Regions from separate parts of the Paenarthrobacter sp. 2TAF44 genome, predicted to be linked through region 3. Evidence: riboswitches for the same ligand, from Rfam matches in the RefSeq annotation. Region 3 holds a riboswitch; each other region holds the start of a gene.
The links. Region 3 has a riboswitch for thiamine pyrophosphate ahead of AB4Z15_RS02790 (ECF transporter S component). Riboswitches for the same ligand answer to the same signal wherever they lie in the genome.

Region 1 (3,539 bases), on a different contig from region 3:
GTCTCCAGCGCCTCCCGGGCGAGCTCCGCGGTCATCACTGCGTCTTTGGCAGTAAAACAGCCAGCGGTGTTGGGCAGGACCCGAATGTTGTGATCCAGCAGGAGTTGAAACAGTGAGCCTGTCTCGGCCGGTGAGTACCTGCGCATTGCCACAGTGGTCAGTTCCGTTCCTGAAGCCAGAAGGGCTGCTCCCAACCCGTCAAGACTCGGTGCACCACCGGTACCCATGATCAGGCGGGAGCCGAATTCGACGCCGTCGATCACCAAAGCATCTGTGCGGATGTCAGATTTTGCTACTGTCATTTTTTCAGCCTCCCTGGACTGCGGTTACGAGTTCGAGTTCGTCTCCATCGGCGAGCGCAGTCGCGGCCCACTGGCTGCGCGGCACTACCTCGGAATTGCGTGCGACGGCGACACCCAGCTTGCCGCCGTCGGCCGCCTGTCCGCGGTGGTCCAGGATGCGGCCTGTGATGGCGCTGACGAGCGTGCTGACGGATGCGTCATCCGCCACGGCATGAACGGAGCCATTGAGTTTGATGTTCATGGTGTGTCCTTGGTTGCTGGTTGGAGGCGGTCATCCGGCGTTGCCGTAAATCGATCAGGGGTGAAGTTGGACCATCGGGGATCGGCTGAGGCGCTGATTAGCCCGCCTACGATTTTGGCGGCCACAGGCGTCAACAGGACGCCATGGCGGAAGAACCCGGTTGCGATTACGAGACCGTCGATGGTGCCCGCGCGCCCGGCAACGCGTCCCAGTAATGGTGCGTTGTCCGGAGTGCCGGGCCGTGCGCGGGCTGTCGCTTCCAGCAGTTCCAACTCCGCCACGGCAGGCACCAGGACTTGAGCGTCCCGCAGGAGTTGGTAGACGCCTCCGGCGGAGACTGCATTGGTGGAGGCGGATAGGCCGTCCTCGCGCTGGGTGGCTCCAATCACCACCGTGCCATCATCCCGGGGCACGATGTAGACCGGCACCCCGCGGACCATGCCCCGGATGGTGGATGTGAGGAGGGGCTGGAGGTGGTGGGGAACGCGCAGCCTGAGGATGTCACCGTAAACGGGCCGCAGAGGAAGACTGAGACCCTCGGGGAGATTACCGATCCTTGCCGCGTCCAGCCCGCAGGCGATCACAGTTTCCGAGGCCTCGACTGCGCCAGAAGCCAGTTCAACCCCGGAGACGCGGTCCCCATCCCAGAGCAAACGGGATGCGTGGAACGGCAGGGCGAAACCGTCCTCCGCTCCGGAAACCCACGTTGCGTCACCTGGTCCGTGGGCTGCCAACCCTTCCATGAGGCATCGTGCAAGCCGCCGCGGGTCCACTTGGTGATCGGCCGGTATGTCGAAGGCACAGGAAATCTGTGGACTCAGCAAAGGCTCACGTTGGCGCGCCTCCCGCAATGACAATGGCTCCACGTGCAGGCCCGCGGCCTGCTGGACTGTGCGGAGGTCTGCGAGGGCGCGGCGGTCGGCGGCGTCGGCACCAACGGCGATTGTCGGCGTCGTGCGGTATCCGGTGGCTGATTCGCCGCCATGGACGCTCCGGATGAAAGCGGGCCACAGTTGGGAGGATTCCAGCATGAGTTCCAGGAGGTGTTCCTCCTGGTAGTGGAGTTCGCTGACCGGAGCCAGCATCCCCGCGGCAGCAAACGTCGCACCGGCCGCGGGGGTGGGATCAATGAGGACCACCGAGCGGCCCTGGCGGCGCGCTTCGTGGGCGATGCCAAGGCCAACGATGCCGCCACCAATCACTGCAACGTCTGCCTGCAAGGGGGTTTGGCCGGATTCTGCCATGTGTTTCCTTCCCTACGCCGGTACTAGCCGGATCAGGTCAAGCGGTCGGCGCTGAAGCCCTCTCAGCCGGACGGTCATATGACGCTGTCACGGCTCCCGCAGTACGTGCCCAGTTTAGAGGAACTACTCTGGTTTCCATGACCCAGCATGATGTCCACACCACTGCCCGCCTTTACTTATGCACTGATGCCCGCAAACGCCAAGGCGATTTCGAAGACTTCGTCGACGCCGCGTTTGAGGGCGGCGTTGACATCATCCAGCTTCGCGACAAGACGCTCGAGGCCGCTGAGGAGCTTGAGGTACTGGAGGTTCTGCACAACGTTGCCCAACGGCACGGACGGCTGTGGGCCGTCAATGACCGCGCCGATGTTGCCAGTATTTCCGGGGCTCCGGTGTTCCATATCGGGCAAAAGGACATCCCCCTGCCCGCGGCAAGGCATCTCCTCCACGACCGCACCGTGATCGGCCTTTCCACCCATACGCCGGAACAGGTTGACGCCGCGATAGCCGCCTCCCCTGGCAGGAGCGGACTGGATTATTTCTGTGTTGGTCCGGTGTGGGCAACGCCCACAAAGCCCGGCCGTGAAGCAGTCGGGCTGGATCTGGTCACATATGCCGCAGAAGCCGTAAAGCGCGCGGATGCGGAGACCGTAGGTGGCGTCCTCCTCCCCTGGTTCGCGATTGGCGGCATCGACCTCACCAACATTGAACAGGTGGTGGCTGCGGGAGCGAGCCGGATCGTCGTGGTGCGGGCCATTACTGAGGCGGAGGATCCGACGGCGGCGGCAAAGACTCTGCTGGAAGCGCTCGACGCCGGATAATCACCGCCGGCGCCCTGGCGGCAGCCGAGGATATGCGAAAGTCTCTTAAGCCGTGAGCCCGAGCCCGGACATCCGTCGACCATGCCGCTCGGCAAGTTCAGCGGTAAGGACCTTGACTGCAGTGCGGGCATCCCCGCCGCCCTTGAGCAGCGGTCCCAAGTGAGGATGTTCCATGCCCACGCGTTGGGCCTGGGTCAGCGCTTCACCGACGAGGCGGCGGCCCCACAAAGCCAGTCGCGATGCCAGGCGAGGATCATCAGCCAGGGCCCTGCGCAGGAGGACGCGTAATACTTCCGTGGCTTGGTCGGCGGAGGCCACCTTCTGGACAAAGAGTTGCGTTCCGCCGTCGAGGTACGAAGCGACCATGCGGTAAAAGTCCGATGACACGGTGTCGATCACATAGGCCTTCATGACTGATTCAAACCAGTCCGCCGGCTTTGTTCGCTCATGGAAGTGGTCAAACGAGCGCTGGAACGGAAGCATGGCCTCTTCGGCATCGAGTCCCATCTCCGAGAGCCGGCTGCTGATCAAGGCAAAGTTTCCGTAAGCCCCAACGGCAATCTTTGCCAACACTGCCCTGTCGTGCAGGGTGGGAGCGTACCGGGAGTCGAAAGACAGCCGGCCAAACGCCGAGAGCTCGCCGTACGCCATGGCTCCCAGCAGCTCCGAAGAGAGGCGCTGGACGCGAGCATTATCGTCCAAGGAAGTGCTCATGGTTCAAGACTATCCAGCGATTTCGGGCTAACCTGATTTTCGTGTCACATCATCGGATTTCGCCCAACGTCGACGACTCGTCGGACCAGCTCGCAGAGGCATTTGCAGCCCTTCGGACCGAACTGGAGCTCCCAGGCGAGTATCCGGCCGAAGCCGTGGCGGAAGCCCGGAAAGCAGTAGAAAACCACACGCTGCCAGAGCGTGACCTCAGGGACAT
Region 2 (3,539 bases), on a different contig from region 3:
TCAAGTGCTGCTGGAGGAAACGCTGGGGCGGCAAAGCAACATTGTCCATCACCACATTCTTGCCATCCCACTGCCAGACATCGCGCGGCTTGTCGTAATAGAGTTCAATGCCGTTGCCTTCCGGATCTGTGAAGTAGAACGCTTCGCTCACCAAATGGTCGGCACTGCCCACAAAAGCGCGCGGCTCATACTCTGCGGCCGTGGCAATGGTGGCCGCCAGGGAAGGCTGGTCCTGGAACAGGATGGCTGTATGGAAAAGCCCGGCTTCCCCACGGCCTGGAATCTGCAGGCCGGCAGCGGGAGCGAGATGGACTACTGGCTTGCCCACCCGCCCCAGGTACAGCCCGCCATCCTGCTCGGCCACGATCTCCAACCCCAGGGCGCGCTGGTAATAGTCACTCATGACCCTCATATCGCCAACCTTGAGCATGACGGTGCCCATAGTGAGTTCGGCAGGAAGGAGGTCCTGATTGGATGTCGTGGTCATGTCAAGCTCCCGATTTAATAGATGGCCGCCCTTCGGCACGTTCTACTTATCTAAATTACTTGAAGCTTCAATTTATTCCCACTGGACCACTTTGCCCCGCAGGACGACATGGTTCAGGCTCGCCACAGTTGCAAGGTTCTTCCTCGGGTCATCCCGGCAAAGCACGACGTCGGCACTTGCCCCTTCGCTGATGCCCTGGGCTCCCAGCCACTTCCGTGCGCCCCACGTGGCGGCGTCCAGGACGGCCGTGGGCGGCAGGCCGGCGTCGTAAAGTTCCTTCATTTCGTCAGCGATCCTGCCGTGCTTGATCACGCTCCCTGCATCCGTTCCCGCAAAGATGCCAACACCGGCTTCAAAGGCCTCCAGCACCCTTTCACGGCGTCGCTCCCAAAGCCGGGTCATGTGGTCCGCGTACACCGGAAACTTCGGGGCAGCCTGGGCAGCGATATCCGGAAAAGTCGCGATGTTAACCAACGTAGGAACAATCGGGACAGACTGCTCCACAAGACGGGGAATATGCCTGGGCAAGAGTCCTGTGGCGTGCTCAATGCAGTCAATCCCGGCGTCGAGCATGTCATCAATGGTGTCTTCAGCGAAGCAGTGGGCCGTCACCCTGGCCCCTTCGTCATGTGCGGCCGCAATCGCATCCCTCACGACGTTCCGAGGGAAGGAAACCGAGAGGTCTCCCGTCCCGCGATCGATCCAATCGCCCACGAGCTTCACCCAACCGTCCCCGTCCCGGGCTTCCTTGCGGGCTGTCTCCACGAGTTCGTCCGGCTCCACTTCGTGGCCCAAACCACGCAGGTAACGCCGGCTCCGGGCGATGTGGCGTCCGGCGCGAAGAAGCCGTGGGAGATCCTCCCTGCGCTGAACCCAACGCGTATCGCTTGGCGAGCCGGCGTCACGGATCAACAATGTGCCGGCTTTCAGGTCGGCCTGCGCCTGGGCAAGAGTTGTCTGCTCATCAACGGCCCCGCCGACCCCAAGTCCAATGTGGCAATGGGCGTCCACAAAACCAGGAAGGACCCATCCATCCAGCACGGAATCCGGCGCAGCGACTGGACGTTCGAACGTGAGTTTGCCATCAACGGACCAGAGCCCGTGCCGTTGATCGTCGCCTGCCACAAGCACTGGACCGGTGAATTCGATGATGTAGGCCATGCCAAAAGACTAATCTGCCGACATGCCACAAACCTCCGGGATGGGTAAGCGCTACGACGATGACTGTGTCCCCGATGAGAGCTGTGGTAGCTTCGTCTACGACCACACGGGGGCCCCTGCAGGGGCTGAGATCGGACTGAAGCAGTCTGCGACCGTTGAACCTGTCCGGGTAATGCCGGCGAAGGAAGTGAGTAATCCTTTGAGCACCACCGAAACACAGCACAGCCCTGCCGAAAACCAGGCCAACATCAGCGAAAAGACGACGGAAACCGTCACACAGTCACTGAAATCCCACTCGTTGGCGTGGCTGGAAGACCCGGCACATGGTATCCGCGTCCCCGTTACGGAGATTGCCTTGGAGCCCTCCCCCAACGGTGAGGCCAATGAACCACTTCAGGTATACCGAACTGCCGGACCGGGCAGTGACCCCGTGGTGGGCCTTGAACCGTTCCGCACCGGATGGATCGAAGCCCGAGGAGATACCGAGGCATACTCCGGACGGGAGAGGAACTTGCTCGACGACGGCAAATCAGCCGTACGCCGCGGCGCAGCATCCCAGGAATGGAAGGGAACGCAACCGGTGCCCCGCCGCGCCGTCGAAGGTAAGACCGTCACCCAGATGCACTATGCCAAACAAGGCATCGTCACGCCGGAAATGCAGTTTGTGGCGCTGAGGGAGAACTGCGACGTTGAGCTGGTCCGCAGCGAAGTGGCTGCCGGGCGCGCCATCATCCCCAACAACATCAACCACCCCGAGTCCGAGCCCATGATCATTGGCAAGGCCTTCCTGGTCAAGATCAACGCCAACATTGGAAACTCGGCCGTCACCAGTTCCATCGCCGAGGAAGTTGACAAGCTGCAATGGGCAACCCAGTGGGGTGCCGATACCGTCATGGACCTCTCCACCGGAGACGACATCCATACAACCCGCGAATGGATCATCCGCAACTCCCCCGTTCCGATCGGCACCGTGCCCATCTACCAGGCCCTGGAGAAGGTCAACGGTGAAGCCAACAAACTCACGTGGGAAATCTTCCGGGACACCGTAATAGAGCAGTGTGAACAAGGCGTTGACTACATGACCATCCACGCCGGGGTGCTCCTGCGCTACGTGCCCTTGACGGCAAACCGTGTGACAGGCATCGTCTCCCGTGGCGGCTCGATCATGGCCGGGTGGTGCTTGGCGCACCACGAGGAGAACTTCCTCTACACGCATTTTGATGAGCTCTGTGAAATCTTCGCCAAGTACGACGTCGCATTCTCCCTGGGCGACGGATTGCGCCCCGGTGCCACGGCTGACGCCAACGACGCCGCGCAGTTCGCCGAGCTCGATACGCTTGCAGAGCTGACCCAGCGGGCTTGGGAATTCGATGTGCAGGTGATGGTTGAAGGACCCGGACACATTCCCTTCCACTTGGTCCGCGAGAACGTGGAGCGCCAACAGGAACTGTGCAAAGGTGCCCCCTTCTACACCTTGGGACCGCTGGTCACGGACGTCGCTCCTGGCTATGACCACATCACCTCGGCAATCGGCGCAACGGAAATTGCGCGGTACGGCACGGCCATGCTCTGCTACGTAACGCCCAAGGAACACCTGGGACTGCCGAACAAGGATGATGTGAAGACCGGTGTGATCACGTACAAGATCGCAGCGCACGCAGCGGACCTCGCCAAGGGACACCCGGGCGCAAACGAACGCGACGACGCTTTGTCCAAGGCCAGGTTCGAGTTCCGTTGGCGGGACCAGTTCGCGTTGTCGCTGGATCCGGTTACTGCCGAAGCCTTCCACGACGAAACACTTCCTGCCGAACCTGCCAAGACGGCGCACTTCTGCTCGATGTGCGGACCCAAATTCTGCTCGATGCGCATCAGCCAAGACATCAGGGACGAG
Region 3 (3,539 bases):
CCGTGTTTCTTGTGGTGGGTGCCCTGATGTCGCTCGGAGCCGCAATTGGCCTCCTGCGGTTTCCCGATCTCATGAGCCGCATGCACGCGGCAACCAAGCCGCAGGTCTTGGGCCTATTCCTCATGCTTGCAGCCATGGGTCTGCAAATGCGCACATGGTGGGTTTGGCCGGTTCTGGTGGTGGCCTGGATTTTCCAGCTGCTGACTGCGCCGGTCTCCGCACATATGGTGGGCCGCTCCGCTTACCGGACCAAGCATGGGCACCGCGAACTGCTCACCAAGGATGAGCTTGAAGCGGTTGTCCAAAGGGCAGCCGCCGACGGTTCCACCCCGGACACTTAGAACAACGCGGGGTCACTTAGGCACCCTCCCGACGACGGTGAGGGACCCTAACTGACCCCGCGTTGGAATGCCTATGCGCGGCCTAGACGATGTCCTGCGTCTTGGCGAAGCGGGCGATGGCACGCTGGGTGCCGCGGCTCGCGAAAACCTGGATGAGCGTACTGACGAAGGCCGAAATCAGCGCGAAGGACAACGCTGAGCGGAGGCTCGTTTCCATATCGTCGTGGCCCGTGGGCGGTTTGTTGCCCGTGGCCTTTTCCCAGCCCTTGTTGACCAACTTGGTGCCGACGAATCCGGCTGCGAGGCTTACTCCGGCACCCAGCAGCTTGAAAAAGAGGTTCATGCCCCCAGCCTAGCCTCACTTCCAGGTGGGTTGGGACTAGCGGCGGTTTTCCCGTTCTTTGAGGAAAGCTGCCATGGAACCGCGTGGTGCAAGGACAGGAACAACGTCGTGATCGGCTTCCCAGACGGCATCCACTGTTCCGAGGCCGGCAACTTCCTTGAGCAGGTAATACGTGGGTGGCATCAGCTGCAATGTACCGGAGGCTTCAGCCGCCAGGATCCCGTCCACAGGCATCCAGAGTGATTGCCACGCTTCGGTGGTTTGATGCTGGGGTTCTGCTTCCGGAGCAGGCTTGGCTACGTAGAAGTAGGTATCGAAACGCTTTGGCATGTCCGTCGGCGTGACCCAATTGGCCCACGGTCGCAGATCTGAGGCATCAAGGCTAAGTCCGGCCTCCTCCCAAACCTCCCGCAGGGCAGCCGTGAGAACCATGCCCGACTTTGCCGGTGCGTGTTCGGTATCGACGGCGATGGAGGTCAGGCGCCAGTCTGCAGCATGCCGTTCCAGCAAGTCAGCCGGGTAATCCCATCCGTCCTGGTCCGCGGCATCAACCCGGCCTCCCGGAAAGACCACCATGCCGGCGGCGAAGTCCATAGTGGTAACCCTGTGCTGGACGAACGCTTCGAGCCCGCCCGGGGCGTCGCGGAGCAGGATGACGCTCGCAGCAAGGCGCGGTTGGGGAACCGGGATGTCCGTAGTGGGAAGGTCCGTCATGAAATGCCCCTTTGCCGCGTCGATTCTGCTGGATTATTCTCTCAGGTCCGGTTGCGAGCCGTATTGTGACCAGTCCCCAGCGCGCACGAACACCCACAGGTGTAAACTGAACCACGCCCATAAGGGCAGATTAATAACGACAGGGGAGCGCCGCCGTCGGACCTTGCAGAGATGCAGGAGACGCGAGGGCGCTGAGAGTGCGGACAGCCGCAGACCCTCGAACCTGATCCGGTTAGTACCGGCGCAAGGGAGTCGAGCTTCTCAGAGTGTCCGGATCCGGGCGGCGCAAGCCGGCCGGGAGTTCCGGGGAGCACTTTCCCCTCCTGTACCTCAGGAGGCAGAAAAATGACCACGGCAAGCGTGAAGAAAACCAGTTATAACTGGCGTGTTGTAGACATCGTGGTGGCAGCTTTGATTGCCATCGCCGGAGGCGTGATCTTCTGGGCCTGGTCCCAGGGCGCCGCAATCGTATCCATCCCCATGAACGCCACGTATCCGCCGCTCACCGGTTTGATCGCCGGTGGCTGGATGATCCCGGCCGTCCTGGGCATGCTCATCATCCGCAAGCCGGGCGCAGCCCTGTTCTGCGAAGCCGTCGCCGCCACCGGCGAACTCATCATGGGTTCCCAGTACGGCACCACCGTCCTCATCTCCGGCATCCTCCAGGGACTGGGCGCAGAACTCGTCTTCGCTGCGTTCAGGTACAAGAAGTTCGACCTGTCCGCTGCACTCCTCGCAGGTGCTGGCGCGGGCCTCTTCTGCGGTCTGAACGATTCCTTCCTGCCTTGGGGCTGGAACATCGCCTACGAAGCGATCGACAAGCTGGCCTACATCGCCTTCTGCACGCTTTCGGGTGCGATCATCGCGGGCGCGCTGTCCTGGGTTGCCACCCGCGGGCTGGCCAAGACGGGCGTCCTCAGCTCCTTCGCGTCGCGCAAGGCTGCTTCGGAGCCCGTCTTCAACTAATGCCTGCGAAAGAAGGCAGCAACCAGCAAAGCAGCCACCAAGTCCGGCCTGCCGCCATCACCGCCCAAGGGTGGGGATGGCGGCATGCCGGGCGTTCCACACCCGCCATCCAGGACCTCGATCTCCGGATCGAGCCCGGCGAGCGTGTGCTCCTGCTTGGTCCATCAGGCGCAGGGAAGTCCACACTGCTCCATGCCCTCGCCGGTGTACTGGGTGACGAGGAAGACGATTCGGATGAGACCGGCTCGCTGTTAATCGACGGCGTCGCTCCCCGCGAGCAGCGCGGCCGCGCAGGTCTGATGCAGCAGGATCCGGAGACCCAGGTGGTGCTCTCCCGGGTGGGTGACGACGTCGCATTTGGCGCCGAAAACCTGGCCGTTCCCCGGGATGAAATTTGGGCGCGCGTCCATGAAGCGCTCGACGACGTTGGGTTGCGCACCGCTGCCGGCAGCGGTTTGGCACTGGATCACCCGACGGCGGCACTCTCCGGCGGGCAGAAGCAGCGCCTTGCGTTGGCTGGCATCCTGGCGATGCGGCCCGGGCTGATCCTGCTGGACGAACCCACGGCCAACCTGGATCCAGTGGGTGTGCTTGAGGTTCGCGACGCCGTGCAGCGCTGCCTGGACAAGAGCGGCGCCACGTTGGTTGTCGTGGAACACCGTGTGTCCGTGTGGAAGGACCTGGTGGACAGGATCGTGGTCCTCCAGCCACCGTCGGCCGGGGGCGGTGTGCTTCTGGACGGCCCTCCGGATCAGGTGCTAACTGAAGCCCGCACCATGCTGATGGCCGCGGGAGTGTGGGTGCCGGGGTATGTTCCGGCTACTCGCGCCCGCAGGACCACAACTCAGGAAATGGGCGGCCATGAATCCACCGCCCAACTTCTCGTCGTGGCACAGGACCTGGCTGTTTCCCGTGAGAAGTCCCGCCGTCGCCGCTTCAAAACAATCCCGCCCGTCCCCGTGCAATCGGGTATCAGTGCACAAGTCAGGGCTGGTCAGGCGCTCACCATCACGGGCCCTAACGGCGCCGGCAAATCCACTTTTGCGCTCACATTGGCCGGCCTTCTGGCGCCCGTGCACGGCAAAGTAAGTGCCGCCGTCGAGCTTTCCGAAGGAGCTGGAATCGACCCCTTCAAGTGGAAGGCGGACCAGCTGATTTCGCGCGTCGGCACCGTG

Region 1: it holds a riboswitch for thiamine pyrophosphate, as region 3 does, so the genes downstream of both, thiO (glycine oxidase ThiO) here and AB4Z15_RS02790 (ECF transporter S component) in region 3, are expected to answer to the same signal.
Region 2: it holds a riboswitch for thiamine pyrophosphate, as region 3 does, so the genes downstream of both, thiC (phosphomethylpyrimidine synthase ThiC) here and AB4Z15_RS02790 (ECF transporter S component) in region 3, are expected to answer to the same signal.

Annotation. Positions count from the first base shown of each region.
Region 1 covers NZ_JBFRFP010000012.1:26,028-29,566, reverse strand. The annotation lists gene AB4Z15_RS13285 (thiazole synthase) at 1-302, opposite strand, end outside; gene thiS (sulfur carrier protein ThiS) at 307-543, opposite strand; gene thiO (glycine oxidase ThiO) at 540-1,787, opposite strand; TPP riboswitch at 1,780-1,897, opposite strand; gene thiE (thiamine phosphate synthase) at 1,925-2,608, shown strand; gene AB4Z15_RS13265 (ferritin-like fold-containing protein) at 2,654-3,322, opposite strand; gene AB4Z15_RS13260 (RNB domain-containing ribonuclease) at 3,364-3,539, shown strand, end outside.
Region 2 covers NZ_JBFRFP010000008.1:154,985-158,523, reverse strand. The annotation lists gene AB4Z15_RS10220 (VOC family protein) at 1-487, opposite strand, end outside; gene AB4Z15_RS10215 (amidohydrolase family protein) at 560-1,648, opposite strand; TPP riboswitch at 1,745-1,852, shown strand; gene thiC (phosphomethylpyrimidine synthase ThiC) at 1,848-3,539, shown strand, end outside.
Region 3 covers NZ_JBFRFP010000002.1:75,281-78,819, forward strand. The annotation lists gene mnhG (monovalent cation/H(+) antiporter subunit G) at 1-341, shown strand, start outside; gene AB4Z15_RS02780 (DUF4235 domain-containing protein) at 424-684, opposite strand; gene AB4Z15_RS02785 (NUDIX hydrolase) at 721-1,398, opposite strand; TPP riboswitch at 1,530-1,666, shown strand; gene AB4Z15_RS02790 (ECF transporter S component) at 1,744-2,364, shown strand; gene AB4Z15_RS02795 (ABC transporter ATP-binding protein) at 2,364-3,539, shown strand, end outside.